One region of the Nitratireductor sp. WH36-1 genome, then DNA from elsewhere that is predicted to be linked to it. Evidence: riboswitches for the same ligand, from Rfam matches in the RefSeq annotation. Region 1 holds a riboswitch; each other region holds the start of a gene.
What was found. Region 1 has a riboswitch for thiamine pyrophosphate ahead of AC4PTT_RS19610 (YkoF family thiamine/hydroxymethylpyrimidine-binding protein). Riboswitches for the same ligand answer to the same signal wherever they lie in the genome.

Region 1 (5,901 bases):
TGAAATCGACCGTGCCGTTGGCAAGCGCCTCATAGGCAGAGGTGCCGAGCGTGACGGTCTCGAATTCGCCCTTGCCGCCATCGTTCTGGATGATGGTGGAGATGAGGGCCTGCTCCCATGCGCTGCCGAAACCGGCATAGGTCATGCCATCGAGATCGGCCGGGCGCTGGATGTCTTCACGCTCGCCGTTGAAGACGAGACGGCCCGTCTCGTGCTGCATCACCGCCATGACGACCGTGAGGTCGGCGCCCGTGGCGCGCTGGCTGTAGAAGCCGATGGAGCTGAGAATGCCGAATTCGGCAACGCCCGTGGCGACCAGCGTGCCGGAGGACGTGTCGGTGTAGGGCAGGATTTCGACATCAAGACCGGCATCCTTGAACCAGCCCTTCGCCTGGGCGACGTAGAGCCCCACATGGTTGGTGTTGGGCGTCCAGTCCAGCGCGACGCTCAGGCGCTCCTGCGCCGTTGCCGGCAGCGCCATCGCGCCGAGCATCAGGGCTGCGGCTATCAGGCTTTTCATGGTCTTTCTCCTGTCTGACTGAGCAAGGTGTTCAAAAGATCTTCTTCCAGCGCACGGGCTTCGTCCGGCAGGGGCGCGCCAAGGCGCGGGCGCGGGGCGCGGACGAGGACCTCGGAAATCACGCGGGCGGGACGGCGCGACAGCACATAGATGCGGTCTGAAAGGGCGACCGCCTCGCGCACGTCATGGGTGACGAGCAGCGTGGTCCAGCGCGCGGCGCGCCAGCGGTCCTCCAGCCAGCGCTGCATCTGCGCGCGGGTGAGCGCGTCGAGTGCGCCGAAGGGTTCATCGAGAAGCTGTATCGGGCGGGCCTGAATGACCGTGCGCAGAAGGGCTGCGCGCTGACGCATGCCGCCCGAGAGTTCCGCCGGATAGCGCTGCTCAAAGCCTTCCAGCCCGAATTCGGCGAACAGCGGCAGCGCGCGGGCACGCGCCTCCGCGCGGGGCACACCCTGCACTTCCAGCCCCAGAATGACGTTGTCGATGATGCGTCGCCAGGGCATCAGCGCGTCGCGCTGCGGCATGAAGGCGAAGGTCTGGCCATCGCGCTTCAGCGGCGCGCCATCGCGCAGGATCTCGCCGCGATCCGGCGCAAGCGCGCCGGTGAGCAGGCGAAACAGGGTGGACTTGCCTGCTCCCGAAGGGCCGAGAATGGAGACGAACTCCCCCTGCCCCACATGCAGCGACACATCGTCGAGCACGGCGGTCTCGCCAAGCGTCACGCCCACATTGCGCATTTCAAGAGCGCTCATCGTGTCTGCCCCGCTTCACGCCAGCGCAGCAGCGCGCGTTGCAGAAGCGCCGAGACGCCGAAGAGCACCAGCGTCAGCGTGGAGCTGACCACGACCGCTGCCAGCATGAGATCCGGGCGAAAGCTGTTCTTGGCGTTGAGAATGACAATGCCGAGCCCGGCGCGCGCGCCGACATATTCGGAGAAGATCGCGGCGACCACGGCATAGGTGATCGAAATCCGCAGGCCGGCGAAGAAATAGGGCATGGCCGAGGGAAAGCGCGCCGCCCGGAACACTTTCCATCGCGACGCGCCCATGGAGCGCATCAGCGTTTCGATTTCGGGATCGGTGGATTCGTAGCCATCGACCAGCGCCACCAGCATGGGAAAGAAGGTGACGAGCGCCACGAGCAGGATTTTCGGTGTGAGACCGAAACCGAACCACAGGACGGCCAGCGGCGCGATGGCCACCAGCGGCAGGGTCTGGCTGACGACAAAGATCGGGAACAGCGCCCGCCGCAGCTTCGGCAGGAAATCGAGCGCCACCGAGAGGGCAAAGGCGATGCTGACGGAGAAGGCAAAGCCGGTCAGCGTCGCGCTCAGCGTCGGCAGCGTGTTCTCCCACAGGAGGCCGCGGTTGACGCCCATCTGTTCGATGACGCGCGAGGGCGCAGGCAGAACCAGCGGCGAAATGCCCGACAGCCGCACATAGATTTCCCAAAGGAGGATTGCACCGGCAACGCTTGCCAGAGCAGGCAAGCCGCGCACCAGCCGTCCGCCCGCAGGACGGGGCCGACCCTGAGACATGGGATCAGGCCGTGGAGGGGCTGTTGGCGGAAACGGTCAAATCGACCGTCACATGGCCTTCGGGCGGACCAAACCGGCAGAAAGCCTGTTCGAGCGTTGCGAAAACCGGGCCTGCATCGCCGGTGAGACGGCTGCAGAAATTCTTGGAATGATCGAAGACGCCGCTCGACTTCAGGAAGTCGATGCAGCCCATGATCTCCGCCATGTGATCGCCGGCGCCCATCACGTAAAGCGAAAACTGCGCGCGTGCGATTTCCGACGTGGTCTTTGCATTGGCCACCGCTGCAAGTGCCGCCTTCTGCCGTTCGGCGAGCGGCTCTGACGGATTTGCGAGTGCAGAGGTGCTGCAGATCGGATCGTCCGGCTCGCCGGGGCAGCCGCGCGAGAGCGTGGCGCGCAGCACCACATGATGGCGGGTGGATGCGGCGGCGACATAGAAATCGCGCAGCGCCGGAAACAGCACTTCGGGCGGACCGACGACGAGCGTGGAGATATCGTCGGTCTCGATCCGCAACCGGTCCCGGTAAGGATCGAACGCGGAGAGCGACGACATGATGACGTCGACGAAATTGTCGGTCATCGGATAAAGGGAAAGCTGCGCACCTGCGAACATGATTGTCCTCCTTGCTCCGCTGGCATTACCCAGATCAGCTTCTAGGGCCCGAGGATTTGCACCCTCATCTCAGCCGCGGCGATACGCGGCACCCCTGTGGATGCGCGGAACGAACCAAATCCCGAGACGGAAAGCAAGTTGATTGTGCAGGAACTGTTTCGTCGGAGAACAAATGTACAGCTTTCCCACAGGCGTGGTGCGCCGGCGGCCCGAACGCCCCCGTCAGGCGGGGCAGGTAACCGTCACATCGGCCAGACGGAGCGCTTCGGAAAGGTCTTCCGGCGGCATGCTGTCGACGATCAGCGAATCGACTTCGGCAAAGGAGCAGACGCGCACCAGCCCCTTCCGGCCGAACTTGGAAGCATCGGTCACGACAACCCGGCGGCGACCACGCGCCAGAACCGCGTTGCCGAACTGCGCCTCCTCCAGATCGTAGTCCATGATGCCGGTCATCGCGTTCACCGCGCCGGCGGAAATGATGGCGTGATCGACGCTGAAACGGCTGACGAACTCGATGGCGGAAAAGCCGAGCGCGGAGCCACTGTCGCTGCGCAGCTCCCCGCCGGCCATGTAGACCTTGTTGCCATTGACGGTCGCCAGCGTGCGGGCGATGTCGGATGAGTTGGTAACGACGGTCAACTGCCGGTGGTCCAGCAGCGCGCGCGCCAGAAGGCTGGTAGTGGTGCCCGTGTCGAGCATCACCGACTCGCCATCGCGGATCGTCGAGGCGGCCAGTGCGGCGATGGTCTCCTTGGCCTGCCGGTTCTCCCGCATGCGCCGCTCGAACGGCGCTTCGCTGACCACGGACGGCAAGGCGATGGCGCCATGCATGCGCACGATGGCGCCGCGCCCGGCGAGCACCTTCACATCGCGGCGAACGGTTTCCACCGACACCTCCAGATGCTGCGCCAGATCATTGACGCCCATTGTGCCCTGCTCTGTCAGAAGATCCAGAATCCGACCATGGCGGGGGGAATAGTTCATCTGCGTTGCCCTTACCGGTTGTGCCCGTTTATGCCCTATCATGACTGATTTGAAATTCAAGAAGATGCGAATCGGTCAAACTTCAACATTTTTCTGTTGACTTCACACAGATGCCCATCAATTCTTCCTCAAAATCGACAGCCAAAGGCTGCGGGAGGAGACATGACGGCAGCACGGGAAATCACCGCCCCGGGCTCTGATCGGATTGCGGCACTGCCCCTATGGCAGGGGGCAATCACGATAGAGCCGCTCGTCGGCGGCATCAGCAATGAAAGCTGGCTCGTTACCGACGATGCCGGCGGCCATGTGGTCCGTTTTGGCAAGGACTATCCCTTTCATCACGTTATCCGCGACCGCGAATTGATGACCGCGCGCGCCGCCGAGTTAGCGTCTCTTGCACCATCCGTCGAGCATGCGGCGCCCGGCGTCATGGTTTGCAGACATCTCAATGCGAAAACATACGGCGAAGCCGATGTGCGCGCCAACATTGAACGCGTCGCCAGGATCGTTCGCGATTTTCATCAGGACATGCCGCACCATGTTTCAGGGCCGGGCTTCATGTTCTGGCCGTTTCACGTCATCCGCGACTATGCGCGCACCCTGAAGGAAGGCGGGAGCCGGATGACGGAGCAGCTGCCGGCCTATCTTGCGCTGGCCGATGAGCTGGAAGCCGTACAGACGCCGCTTCCAATCGTGTTCGGTCACAACGACCTCCTGCCAGCCAACCTTCTGGATGACGGCAAGCGGCTGTGGCTGATCGATTTCGAATATGCCGGCTTCTCGACGGCGATGTTCGATCTGGCGGGGCTCTCCTCCAACGCCAGCTTTTCGGACGAAGAGTCCGAAGCGCTGCTCGGCTATTATTTCGACCGCACGCCCGATTGGGACCTGCGGCGTTCGCTGGCCTCCATGCAGTGCGCTTCGCTGTTGCGCGAGGCGATGTGGAGCATGACCTCCGAGCTTTATCTCGACGCGCCGGGCACCGACTACGTTGCCTACACGCATGAAAACCTCTCGCGGCTCGAGGCCGCACTGGACACTTTCTACACCCAATACGGACGCGCATCACGATGACCCAGACCCTGCCTTCGCATGCCCAGATCGTCGTCATCGGAGGCGGCATCATCGGCTGCTCGACAGCCTACCACCTTGCCCGCGACCACAAGGCCGACGTCATTCTTCTGGAACAGGGCAAACTGACATCGGGCTCGACCTGGCATGCCGCCGGGCTGATCGGTCAGCTGCGCTCGTCGGCGTCGATCACGCGCGTGCTGAAATACTCGGTGGATCTGTACAAAAGGCTGCACGAGGAAACGGGTCTGGAGACCGGCTGGAAAATGACCGGCTGCCTGCGGCTCGCCACCAATGAAGACCGCTGGACCGAGTTCAGACGGCTTGCCACCACCGCGCGCAGCTTCGGCATGGAGATGGAGCTTGTCGGGCCGGAGGAAGTGAAGCGGATGTGGCCGCTCATGGACACGTCCGACCTGATCGGCGCGTCCTGGCTGCCCACGGATGGGCAGGCCAGCCCGTCCGACATCACCCAGTCACTCGCCAGGGGCGCGCGCATGAACGGGGCGCGGCTCTTTGAAGGCGTTCAGGTGACCGGCTTCGAGATGGAGGGCGGCCGCATCGTTGCCGTGGAGACGGATCGTGGCAGGATCGCCTGCGAAAAAGTGGTCAATTGCGGCGGCCAATGGGCCCGTCAGATCGGTGCGATGGCCGGGGTCTCGGTGCCGCTGCAACCGGTCAAGCACCAGTACATCGTGACCGAGAAGATCGAGGGGCTCTCTTCCGACACGCCGACCGTGCGCGATCCCGACCGCCGCATCTATTTCAAGGAGGAGGTCGGCGGCCTCGTCATGGGCGGCTACGAACCGAACCCGCAGAGCTGGGCCACCGGCCTGCCGGGCGGAGATGTGCCCAACCGGTTCGAATTCCAGTTGTTCGACGACGATTTCGACCATTTCGAACAGCATATGACACAGGCCATCGAGCGTGTTCCGGCACTCGCCGAAGCAGGCGTCAGGCAGATGATCAACGGGCCTGAAAGCTTCACGCCGGACGGCAATTTCATTCTCGGACAGGCCCCGGAATGCGCCAACATGTTTGTCGGGGCCGGCTTCAACGCTTTCGGCATCGCCGCAGGCGGCGGCGCGGGCTGGGTGCTGGCGGAATGGGTGGTGCGCGGCGAGGCTCCGCTGGATCTCTGGGTCGTGGACATTCGCCGCTTCTCGGAGCTGCACC
Region 2 (5,901 bases), 160 kb from region 1:
GCCGTGTTGGGCAGAACCCGCACGCCCAGTTCCCGGATCAGCTCCCAGAACTGCCCGCCAGTGCGGTTTCCCGCCGTCTCGCGTCGCAGCGACACGGTCACGATATCGCAGGCCGAAGCCCGCACCGCCTCGGCCATGATGGCGGGGGAAGGGTATTGCGCAGTGCCCAGCAGAAGCCGCGATGTCAGCGTTTCGCCGTAGAGCGTCAGCATGTCAGCCTCCCTGCATGGGCGAGAGGATTTCGATCCGGTCGCCTTCATCGAGCGTGCAGAGAACGCGCTCTCCCGCCGGCACCAGTTCGCCATTACGCGCCGTGGCGAGAAAGTCGGGCGCATAGTCGAGTTCATCGAGAAGGGCGGCAAGCGTCGTTGCCGTCACGCGCTGCTCCTCGCCATTAACCGTGAGCTTCATTCAGAGCCTCCACGCGTTCGTTCAGGATCAGGGCCGCCGCCTCCTGCGCCATTGCGGGTGAGAGCAGAAAGCCATGGCGATAAAAGCCGTTCACGCTGATTCCCTCCCGGGTCTGCTTCACCCGCGGCAGATTGTCGGCATAGGCCGGGCGCACACCGGCGCCCGTCTCCACGATCTTCGCTTCCGCAAAGGCCGGGTGCAGGCTGTAGGCCGCGTTCAGGAGTTCCATTGTCGAGCGGGCGCTGATCGGCCCGTCATCATCGCTTTCGATCATCGTCGCACCGACCATGAAGTGATGCCCCTCGCGCGGCACGATATAGACCGGAATACGCGGATGAAGCAGACGCACCGGGCGTGAAAGGCTGATCTCTTTCGTGCGCAGCAGAAGCATTTCGCCGCGCACCCCGCGCAACCCGTCGTCAGCGGCCGCCATGCCGGTGCAATCGGCAATCCTGTCCGCCTCAACCGGCGTATCATTACCGTAAGCGAAGCGTACACCTGCCGCTTTCAACCTGGCGATCAGCGCCGTCATCGCCCGGCGCGGGTCGAGATGCGCTTCGTCCCGGAAGAAGAGCCCACGCCGAAACCGTCCGGCGAGATCGGGCTCCAGTGCGGCCACGCCGCCGCCATCCAGCCAATCATGGCCGCCCGTGCGGGTGGCGAAGCGGTTGAGTTCTGCTGCATCGCGCGCAGGCGCGACCACCAGCGTTCCATTGCGCAACACATGGCCGGGCAGCGCCGTGTCCCACCAGTCCGCAGCAAGGCGTCCCAGTGTCAGAACCGGCTCCTCCGCGCTCTCGCGCTCGCACCAGGGCGCAAGCATCCCGCCGGCAAGCCATGAGGCGCTGCCCGCCGGTCCGGTGCGAACGTCGCAGACAGTCACCTGCGCGCCCGCCCGGACAAGCTCATGGGCCAGCGTGAGGCCGGCAATGCCGGCCCCGCGAATGAGGACATGCATGGGTCAGTCCCCGTTCTCCGCCGCCACCTGGTCGAGCGGCATGTAGAGATCGCCGCCCTCGCGGAACTTCTCCGCCATCTTCGCCATCCCCTCCTTCTGCGCCTCGGCGCGGATATCGTGGGAAATGCGCATGGAGCAGAATTTCGGGCCGCACATGGAGCAGAAATGCGCCACCTTGTGCGCCTCCTTCGGCAGGGTCTGATCATGGAAATTACGCGCCGTTTCCGGGTCCAGCGAGAGGTTGAACTGATCCTCCCAGCGGAACTCGAAGCGCGCCCGCGAAAGCGCATCATCGCGGATCTTCGCCGCCGGATGCCCCTTGGCGAGGTCCGCCGCATGCGCTGCGATCTTGTAGGTGATGACGCCTGTCTTCACGTCATCGCGGTCAGGCAGGCCCAGATGCTCTTTCGGCGTGACGTAGCAGAGCATGGCCGTGCCATACCAGCCGATCATCGCCGCGCCGATGCCGCTCGTGATGTGGTCATAGCCCGGCGCAATGTCCGTGGTGAGCGGCCCAAGCGTATAGAACGGGGCCTCGCCACAGACCTCGAGCTGCTTGTCCATGTTTTCCTTGATCTTGTGCATGGGCACATGACCGGGGCCTTCGATGATAACCTGACAGTCCTTCTCCCAGGCGATCTTCGTCAGTTCGCCCAGCGTTTCCAGCTCGGCAAACTGGGCTGCGTCATTGGCGTCGGCGATGGAGCCGGGCCGCAGGCCGTCGCCCAGCGAGAACGACACGTCATAGGCGCGGCAGATGTCGCAGATTTCCGCAAAGTTCTCGTAGAGAAAGCTCTCCTTGTGGTGGTCCAGGCACCACTTGGCCATGATCGAGCCGCCGCGCGAAACGATACCCGTGACACGGTCGACCGTCAGCGGAATGTAGTGCAGGCGCACACCCGCATGGATGGTGAAATAGTCGACGCCCTGTTCGGCCTGTTCGATCAGCGTGTCGCGGAACACCTCCCAGGTCAGGTCTTCGGCAATGCCGTTCACCTTTTCCAGCGCCTGATAGATCGGCACGGTGCCGATCGGCACGGGCGAATTGCGGATGATCCATTCGCGGATGTTGTGAATGTTGCGGCCGGTCGACAGGTCCATCACCGTATCGCCACCCCAGCGCGTCGCCCACACCATCTTTTCCACTTCCTCTGCCATGGAAGAGGTGACGGCGGAATTGCCGATATTGGCGTTGATCTTCACGAGGAAGTTGCGGCCGATGATCATCGGCTCGGCTTCCGGGTGGTTGATGTTGGAGGGGATCACGGCCCGGCCGCGCGCCACCTCGTCACGCACGAATTCCGGCGTCACGAAATCGGGGATCGATGCGCCAAAGCTCTCGCCGTCGCGGGCAAGCGCGGCCTTGGCCTGCGCGCGTCCGAGGTTTTCGCGGATGGCGATGAATTCCATCTCCGGCGTGATGATGCCGGCGCGCGCATAGGCGAGCTGCGTGACGGCCTTGCCGTCCTTCGCTTTCAGCGGCTGATGGCGAATGGGAAATTCCGGCGTCAGCCGGTCGCCGGTGGCAAAACCATTGTCTTCCGGTTTGACGTGGCGTCCCTCATAGGCTTCCACGTCGCCGCGCGCCTTTACCCAGGCTTCGCGGATGCGCGGCAGGCCCCTGTCGATCTCGATCAGCATGTCGGGATCAGAGTATGGGCCGGAGGAATCGTAAACGGTCACCGGCGGTTCGCCGGCGCTTGGATGCACGGCGATTTCGCGCATGGGCACGCGAATCTCGGGGTGAAGCGTTCCGGGTTTGTAGACCTTGCGCGACGCCGGCAACGGGCCGGTGGTTACGGTCGGGGCAAATGCGTCCATGGGTTCAGAGCCTCCTCTGCTCGTTCAGCAATGGAGACCCAGTTCGTGCCGAGAGGAGGAAGAGCTGTGACGTTCCTGTACGGAAACGGTTTTCGGCCGCGATAAGCCTGTGACCCGCCAAGCATGCACCATCCCTACGCCAGTATGAACTGGATCAGGTTCATCGGGTCACTGCGCTGCATGGAAAACCATGCCAGCAGAATCTCAGCCCCTTGGCGGGACCCCCCAGGTGAGGCTTTAGGGTGGGCGAAGGCGGTGCTGCTTGTCAAGCAGGCTGACGCGGTTGTGCAGAACTCCGCGTCAGGGAGGGCCGGCCGCGCTGAGCGGCCGGGCCGGAATGCTTAGGGTCAGGCCCCATTAATATGGCCGCAATGGTCGGCCTGATTTGTGCGGATACGCGAAGCAAGGCCGCAGGAAGACTTCACGTCTTTCAAGGCTTTGCGACAAAGTAGCCCGTGCAAATCAGGCTGATCCGAAGGACGCTCGATAGACCGGCGACCTGCCGCGTCAAACCCCTTGACCGGGGGAAGACCCCGCTCTGCGGGCTTTTCCTGGCATCTCTTGGTCTATCGAACGCCATTGCGGTCATATTAATGGGTCCTAACCCTAGGTCAGGCCGGTTCGGTGACCTTCCGGGCGACCTTGCCCAGGAAATCGAGGCAAAGGTCCAGCTGCTCGATGGCAACGAACTCGTCGGGCTTGTGCGCCTGGCGGATCGAGCCGGGGCCGACGATTACCGACGGGATGCCGCCGATGGTCTCGAACACACCGCCTTCCGAACCGTAGGACACCTTGCCCGACCACTCCGGCATGATGTCGCGGAAGAAGGCGAAGCCGTCGGTCGACGTGCTGTCGCCCATCGCCGGATAGGCGAAAATTTCTTCCCATTCGATGCCGGTTTCGGCGCATTTCGCCTGCATTTTCGGCAAAATTTCTTCGTTTGCGCGCTTTTTCAGAGATTCCAGTTCGGCCCGCGCATCATGGGTCGGCAGGCTGCGAATCTCGAAGGTGAAGCTGCACAGATCCGGCGTCACATTGGTGGCGACGCCGCCGGAAATCATGGTCGCCAGCATGGTCGAATGCGGCACCGTGAAGTCGCGGTCGAAGGGGCCTTCCTCGCCGATCTGCTCGCCGCGTTCGGCGATCATCGAAACGATGCGCGCCGCATAGTCGATGGCGTTGACATGATCGGGCGCGAAGGAGGAGTGGCCGGACGTGCCATGCACATGGCAGCGCATGGCGATCTTGCCCTTCTGGCCGGTCACCAGCGTCATATCGGTCGGCTCGCCGATGATCGCCAGCATGGGCGGCACGTCGAGCGCGGCCAGCCATTCGGCGATGGCCGGCGCACCGAGGCAGCCCACTTCCTCGTCATGCGAGAAGCAGAGCCAGACCGGCCTTTCCAGCTTCGCGGCTGCCAGCTGCGGCACCATCGCCATGACACAGGCGGCAAAGCCCTTCATGTCGCAGCTTCCGCGGCCATAGAGCTTTCCGTCGCGCTCGGTCAGGTCGAACGGACCGGAGGTCCAGCCCTTTTCCAGCGCCGGCACCACATCGGTGTGGCCGGACAGCACGACGCCGGGAACGTCGGCAGGGCCGATGCGGGCGATCAGGTTTGCCTTCTCGCCCGTCTCGTCCAGCAAAATGACCGGCTCGATGCCGTATTCCCGCAGGAACGCCGCCATGTGGTCGATGAGCGGCCGGTTCGAGTAGCGGCTCGTCGTATCGAAGGCGACCAGATCCTTCAGGCGGCTCTTGGCATTCTCAAGCAGTGACATGGTGGACTTTTCGGCCTCAGGCATTCTGTGCAGCACGGTTCTCTCGGTATTTTTGCCACTCCCGGCGGATCGTCAGGCCGACGAAGAACACGATCAGACCTGCGAAAATCCAGGAAATGGCGGACTGGAAGAAGACGGACGGGTCACCGCGCGAAATGGCCAGCGCGCGGCGCAGATTGTCCTCGAACATCGGCCCCAGAATGAAGGCGATCAGGAACGGCGCCGGGGGGATGTTCAAAAGCAGCATGATGAAGCCGACCACGCCCATGATGAGCAGGACGGTGACGTCGAACATGTTGCTGGAAATCGAATAGATGCCATAGACGCACAGCATCAGGACCACAGGCGTCAGAAGCACCTGCGGGATCGACGCGATGTGCGAGAAGAAGCGCACCGTCAGCTTGCCCGCACCGAACAGCAGAACCGAGGAGAACATCATGCCGATGAACAGCATGTAGACCTCGTTCAGATTGTTCTGGAACAGAAGCGGGCCGGGCGTGAGGCCCTGGATCATGAACGCGCCGAGCATGACGCCGGTGATCACGTCGCCGGGAACGCCGAGCGCCAGAAGCGGGATCATGGTCGCGCCGCAGCAGCCATTGTTGGCCGATTCAGAAGCCGCGATGCCCTCCAGCTCGCCCTTGCCGAAATTCTCGCTGTTGGGGGAGGAGCGACGCGCCTCACCATAGGAAAAGAAGGCGGCGGCCGACGGCCCGATGCCCGGAATGGCGCCCAGAATCACACCGATGAAGCTGCCGCGGATGATGGATTTCACGGAGCCACGGAATTCCGCCAGCGTCAGCCGGTTGTCGCCAAGTTTCATGGCCTGGCCATGGTTTTCCTCGCGGAAAACGATGAGACGCAGAAGCTCGGGCAGGGCGAACAGACCGATCAGAACGGGTGCCACGGAAAGGCCACCCTTCATGTCCTCGG
Region 3 (5,901 bases), on a different replicon from region 1:
AGCGCCCGTGGCAGCCGGTCTTCCTTGCCGGCAAGCCCGGTTCTGGCAAGCGCATCGGAGACCGCCGCGCGGTCTTCTTCCGTCAGCTTCAGCGCAGGCGAGCGCCCCAGCCCCACATTCTGCGCGACCGTGAGATGCGCGAAGAGATTGTTTTCCTGAAACACCATGGAGACGGGCCGGCGATGCGGCGTCAGCCCGGAAACATCCTTTCCGTCGATCATGATGCGGCCGGAGGTCGGTGTCTCGAAGCCGGCGATCAGGCTGAGAAGCGTCGATTTGCCAGAGCCGCTCGGGCCCATCACGGCGACGATGTCGGACGGGGAGATGGTCAGGTCGAACGCCATTTCGCTCCCGCCCGGATAGGCAAAGCGCAGCTTTTCGAGTGTGATCCCCGCGCCGTGTGCGGCGTCAGCCTTGGTCATGTCTTCTCCTTGCCGAGACGGTCGGCCACGAACATCAATGCCAGACAAAGAAGCCCGAGGAAAAGGGCAATGCCTGCGGCATCCGCCGTGCGATAGCTGCCCATGCGCTGCAACAGAAGATAGGGCAGGGTCTGCACCTGATCGGAGCCGAACAGCGCGATCACGCCGAGATCGCCGAGCGAAAGAGCGGCGGCGAAGGCGAGCGCGGTCGCGGCAGGGCGGCGCAGCGCCGGCCAGTCGACGAGGCGTAGTCGTGTCCAGCCAGTGATGCCCAGCGACAGGCAGAGCCGCTCATGGCGGGCGCTGGCAGCGTCATAGGCCGGGCGGATTGCGCGGATTGCAAACGGCATCGCCATCACCGCGTTGACGGTGACGACCATCGCCGGTGCAAAGGCAAAAACATCGCCCACATGCCGCAGCAGAATGAACCAGCCGGCACCGATCACCAGCGGCGGAATGATGAGCACCATCGCCGCCCCGCTGTCGGTGGCGCGTTCAAGCAGGCCCGCAGGCAGTGCGCCGCGCTTCATTTCGAGCGCCCGGCGTGCCGCCACCAGCGCCAGCGAAAGAACCAGGCATAAAAGCGCGGAGAGGCTGGCGAAAAGCAGGCTGGTTGTTGTGGCCGAAAACACCGCGCTCTCGGTGGCAAGCCGCGCCAGATCCGCTTTCAGACCGGCGATCACGGTCGCAGCCATCGGTCCGGCGACGAAGAGCAGCCCCGCGACGATGATGACGGTGTTGAGAACCGTCTCCAATGGCGTGTGCCAGACAATGCGGCGCGGTGCGACGGGCAGGTTGGCATCGCCGCTGAGCGACGCGCCGAGCCGGCTTAACGCCAGAACAACGCCGCCGGCCAGCGCCAGCTGCACCAGCGTCAGCACCAGTGCGCGCGCCGGATCGAAGTCGAACCGCAGCGCCTGATAGATCGCCACTTCCAGCGTTGTCGCGCGCGGTCCGCCACCAAGCAGCAGGACGATGGTGAACGAGGTCACGCACAGCATGAAGACGAGGCCGGCAATGCCGGGAAGGGCCGCGCGCATGGCCGGCCATTCGAGAAACCGGAACGAGGCGCGCGCGCCCATGCCAAGCTGGGCCGCAAGACGCCACTGGTCGGCGGGCACGCTTTCCAGCGCGTTCAGGAACAGGCGCGTGGCCAGCGGCAGATTGAAGAAGACATGGGCGACCAGAATGCCCGAAAGCCCGTAAATGCCGGGCCAGTGCTCATTGAAGAGCACGGACAGGAAAGGCGCGAAAATCCCCGCTCTTCCCAGAAGCGCCAGAATGCCGAGCGCCGCCACAATGGCGGGAAGCGCAAGCGGCACAGCAAACAGGCGCAGAATGAAGGCGCGGCCCGCAAATGCGGGATGGCGCGCCAGCGCGCGCGCCAAAAGGATCGCCGGCACGACCGATAAAAGCGTCGATAACAGCGCCTGCCAGAGCGTGAAGCGGGCGATCCGCAGCAGATAGGCGTCGAAAGCCGCAAGCGCGCCCGTGCCCTGTTGCAGGGCCTCCACGGCAAGGCCCGCAAAGGCCCCGCCGATCAGCAGGCCGACAGCGGCCAGCGCAAGCCGTCCCGCAGCGACACGCCTGTCCATGAGGGGGCGTCTTTCCATGTCGGGCGCGCGCGAAACGGTCAGCGGCTCATCACCGAAAGCCACTCATCGACCCAGGCCTTGCGGTTTTCCGCCACCTCTTTCGATGAGAATTCGAGCGTCTCGCCCGGCTTCACCAGAGTGTCGAACACCGGGTTGAGCGGCTGCGATGTCTCGCCGGCCGGGAACATCCAGTTGGTCTCCGGAATCGCGTCCTGAAAGCCGGGACCGGTCATGAAGGCGAGGAATTTCTGCGCTAGCGGGTTTTCCGCACCCTTCACGGTCTGTGCTGCCACTTCCACCTGAAGATAATGCCCTTCTTCAAAGCCCGTCGCCTTGTAGCGCTCGGAATCTTCGGCAATCTGGTGATAGGCGGGCGAGGTGGTGTAGGACAGCACCATCGGCGCTTCGCCGCTGGTGAACAGGCCATAGGCCTCGCTCCAGCCCGGCGTCACCGTCAGCACCTTGTCCTGCAGTTTGCCCCAGGCGTCAGCTGCGTCGTCGCCATAGACGGCCTTCATCCAGAGCAGCAGACCAAGGCCCGGCGTGGAGGTGCGCGGGTCCTGAATGGCGATCTTCAGATTGCTGTCGCTCTCCACCAGCTCCTTCAGGCTTGCCGGCGGGGTCTCGATGGCCTCGGTGTCATAGACAAAGGCAAAATAGCCGTAGTCGAACGGAACGAACGTGTCGTCCTCGAAGCCGCCCGGCACGTTCACCCTGCCGATGTCGACGCCATGGGGCGCAAACAGGCCGGTCTCGCGGGCCTCGTGCACGAGGTTGTTGTCGAGACCGAGCACGATGTCGGCCTTGGTCGATTTGCCTTCGAGCTTCACGCGGTTCAGAAGCGCCACGCCATCGGCCACGGAAACGAAATCCACGTCGCAGCCGCATTCCGCCTCGAACGCCTTCTCCACCGCCGGTCCGGGGCCCCAGTCGGAGGTGAAGCTCTCATAGGTGTAGACGGTGAGCTTGTCTTCGGCCGCCGCATGGCCGGCCATGGCCAGCGTGCCAAGCGCCATGGTGGAAAGCAGGGTGGTCGCGCGCATCTGCGCCTCCTCTCGTTTGGTTGGGGAATGAGGCGCTGTGCGAAAAGCGTCTAATCCCTCCGCCGGTGCAAACCGGATCAGGTTCAGCGGGTTGGCCGGGTTCCACTGATGCGGCTTTCCTTTGATCAAGGCAAAGCTGCATCCGTTTCAACCACTGGGCCTCTCAGCCGGCAATCCGCCGGCACCCCGTTAGAGCGACCGGGAAAATAGGGCGCGGCAGGGGCCGGCGCAAGAGGCGGAATGGCGCGAACGCCGTTGGCGCTTGCCCGCCGGCATGATATGGGCCTCGAGCATGAGCCTGTTTACCCTTCTCCTGGGCGGAGATCTCACACGCACGCCGGCACTCGATGCCGAAATCGCCGACAGCCGCATCATCGCGGCTGATTCAGGCATGCGTCACGCAGCGCTTCTGGGCGTTATGCCGGAGCTGTGGGTCGGCGATTTCGATTCCGAGCCGGACGGCATGGCCGAGGCCTATGCCCGGGTGCCGCGCCGCGCCTTTCCCGCCGACAAGGACAAGACGGACGGGGAACTCGCCATCGCCGCAGCGCTGGAAGCGGGCGCGACGAGCCTCGTTCTCGTGGGTGCTTTCGGCGGCGCGCGACCCGATCACATGTTCCTGCATCTCGCGCAGGCGCTTCAGCTTTCAGAACAGGGCATTAAGACGCGGCTGACAAGCGGCGTGCAGGAAGGCGTGCCGCTGCTGCCCGGCAAACGCCATCGCTTCGACTATCCGCAGAAAACGCTGTTTTCGATCCTTGGCTTTTCGGCCCTTTCCGGCCTCACCGTGGAAGGGGCCAAATGGCCGCTCGATGCGGTCGAGGTTCCTTTCGGCTCGTCGCTGACCCTTTCCAATGTGGTCGATGGCGAACTCGCGGTTACCCTCAAAGAGGGCAGGGCGCTTCTGGTCGCCCATCTTTCCAACGACGGAGAACACTGATCCATGGCGCCGCCTCTTTTAAAGCTTGATGGCATTCGCCTGACCTTCGGCGGCACGCCGCTGCTCGATGGCGCATCGCTGATGGTTGGCCCCGGCGAGCGGCTGGCGCTGGTCGGGCGCAACGGCTCCGGCAAGTCGACACTTCTGAAGATCGCCGCCGGCCTCGTGGAGCCGCAGGATGGCGAGGTGTTCCGCCAGCCGACGGCGACCGTGCGCTATCTGCCCCAGTCGCCCGACTGGCAGGGTTTTTCGACCGTGCGCGCCTATGTGGAGGCCGGTCTCGGCCCGGCGGACGACATCAACCGCGTGGCGCTGGTCATCGACCGGCTGGGCCTGTCCGGCGATGAAGACCCGGCAACGCTGTCGGGCGGCGAGGCGCGCCGTGCAGCGCTCGCCCGGGTGCTTGCGCCCGAGCCTGATCTGCTGTTGCTGGACGAGCCGACCAACCATCTCGACCTCGCCACCATCGAATGGCTGGAAGAAGAGCTGCAGCGCACGTCTTCAGCCCTTGTCACCATCTCGCATGACCGTCGTTTTCTCGAACGCGTCAGCCGCGCAACCGTCTGGCTCGACCGTGGCGTGACGCGCAGGCTCGACAAGGGCTTTGCCCATTTCGAGGACTGGCGCGATCAGGTGCTCGAAGAGGAAGAGCGCGACCAGCACAAGCTTGCCCGCAAGATCGAGCGCGAGGAACACTGGCTGCGCTATGGCGTCACCGCGCGCCGCAAGCGCAATGTGCGCCGTCTGGGCGAGCTGCATGCGCTGCGCGAGAAGCACCGCAGCCATCGCGGTGCGGAAGGCGTGGCCACCATGACGGCCAGCGACGCCGCCGAGTCCGGCAAGCTGGTCATCGAGGCAAAGGGCCTCGCCAAGTCCTATGACGGGCTTCAGGTGGTGAAGGATTTCTCCACGCGCATCCTGCGCGGCGACCGTGTTGGCCTTGTCGGCCCCAATGGAGCCGGCAAGACGACGCTGATCAATCTTCTGACCGGCAAGCTCGACCCGGACGAAGGCTCACTGCGGCTGGGCGCAAATCTGGAAATCGCCATTCTGGACCAGAAACGTGCACTGGACCCGCTGGAGACCCTGTCTCATTTCCTCACCGATGGCCGTGGCGACAGCGTCGTGGTCAACGGGCAGGAGCGGCATGTCGTCTCCTACATGAAGGACTTCCTGTTCAAGCCCGAGCAGGCGCGCACGCCCATCCGCGAGCTCTCCGGTGGCGAGCGCGCGCGGCTTGTGCTCGCCCGCCTTCTGGCCCGCCCGGCCAATCTTCTCGTGCTCGATGAGCCGACCAACGATCTCGACATGGAAACGCTCGATCTCCTGCAGGAGCTTGTCGAGGGCTTCCCCGGCACCGTGCTGCTCGTCAGCCATGACCGCGACTTCCTCGACCGCACGGTCACGAGCACCATTGCGCCGGCCGGCGATGGCCGCTGGATCGAATATGCCGGCGGCTATGCCGACATGATGGCGCAGCGCAAGGGCGAGGAGCTGGAGCGGCGCAAGGCGCGCACGGCAGAGCAGCAGAAGACCAGGTCAGCCGGCAATGCAGGTGCGCCGAGGGCAGCTTCGAAGAAGCTCTCCTACAAGCAGAAATTCGCACTGGAGACCCTGCCGAAGAAGCTCGATGAGCTGGCTGACGAAATTGCGGCTCTGGAGAAAAAGCTCGCCGATCCCAACCTCTACACGCGCGATGCCGCCGCCTTTCAGCGCTTTTCCAAGGAGCTGGACGACGCGCGCGCCAGCAGCGAGAAGATGGAAGAAGAGTGGCTCGAGCTCGAAATGCTGCGCGAGGAAATCGAAGGCGCTTAGCGGTTTTTGCTGAAGCACCAACTTCAGGGCCCCCTTCTCCCCGCATGCGGGGAGAAGGTGAGGATGAGGGGCGAGCGCCAACCTTT

Region 2: it holds a riboswitch for thiamine pyrophosphate, as region 1 does, so the genes downstream of both, thiC (phosphomethylpyrimidine synthase ThiC) here and AC4PTT_RS19610 (YkoF family thiamine/hydroxymethylpyrimidine-binding protein) in region 1, are expected to answer to the same signal.
Region 3: it holds a riboswitch for thiamine pyrophosphate, as region 1 does, so the genes downstream of both, thiB (thiamine ABC transporter substrate binding subunit) here and AC4PTT_RS19610 (YkoF family thiamine/hydroxymethylpyrimidine-binding protein) in region 1, are expected to answer to the same signal.

What each region holds. Positions count from the first base shown of each region.
Region 1 covers NZ_JBZXDP010000002.1:90,356-96,256, forward strand. The annotation lists gene AC4PTT_RS19595 (ABC transporter substrate-binding protein) at 1-520, opposite strand, end outside; gene AC4PTT_RS19600 (ABC transporter ATP-binding protein) at 517-1,272, opposite strand; gene AC4PTT_RS19605 (ABC transporter permease) at 1,269-2,057, opposite strand; gene AC4PTT_RS19610 (YkoF family thiamine/hydroxymethylpyrimidine-binding protein) at 2,062-2,670, opposite strand; TPP riboswitch at 2,664-2,776, opposite strand; gene AC4PTT_RS19615 (DeoR/GlpR family DNA-binding transcription regulator) at 2,893-3,654, opposite strand; gene AC4PTT_RS19620 (phosphotransferase family protein) at 3,817-4,728, shown strand; gene AC4PTT_RS19625 (GcvT family protein) at 4,725-5,901, shown strand, end outside.
Region 2 covers NZ_JBZXDP010000002.1:611,350-617,250, reverse strand. The annotation lists gene AC4PTT_RS22025 (thiazole synthase) at 1-212, opposite strand, end outside; gene thiS (sulfur carrier protein ThiS) at 214-411, opposite strand; gene thiO (glycine oxidase ThiO) at 395-1,369, opposite strand; gene thiC (phosphomethylpyrimidine synthase ThiC) at 1,373-3,190, opposite strand; TPP riboswitch at 3,304-3,428, opposite strand; gene argE (acetylornithine deacetylase) at 3,802-4,968, opposite strand; gene AC4PTT_RS22000 (tripartite tricarboxylate transporter permease) at 4,985-5,901, opposite strand, start outside.
Region 3 covers NZ_CM178970.1:692,698-698,598, forward strand. The annotation lists gene thiQ (thiamine ABC transporter ATP-binding protein) at 1-422, opposite strand, end outside; gene thiP (thiamine/thiamine pyrophosphate ABC transporter permease) at 419-2,017, opposite strand; gene thiB (thiamine ABC transporter substrate binding subunit) at 2,056-3,060, opposite strand; TPP riboswitch at 3,098-3,259, opposite strand; gene AC4PTT_RS03345 (thiamine diphosphokinase) at 3,353-4,000, shown strand; gene AC4PTT_RS03350 (ABC-F family ATP-binding cassette domain-containing protein) at 4,004-5,815, shown strand.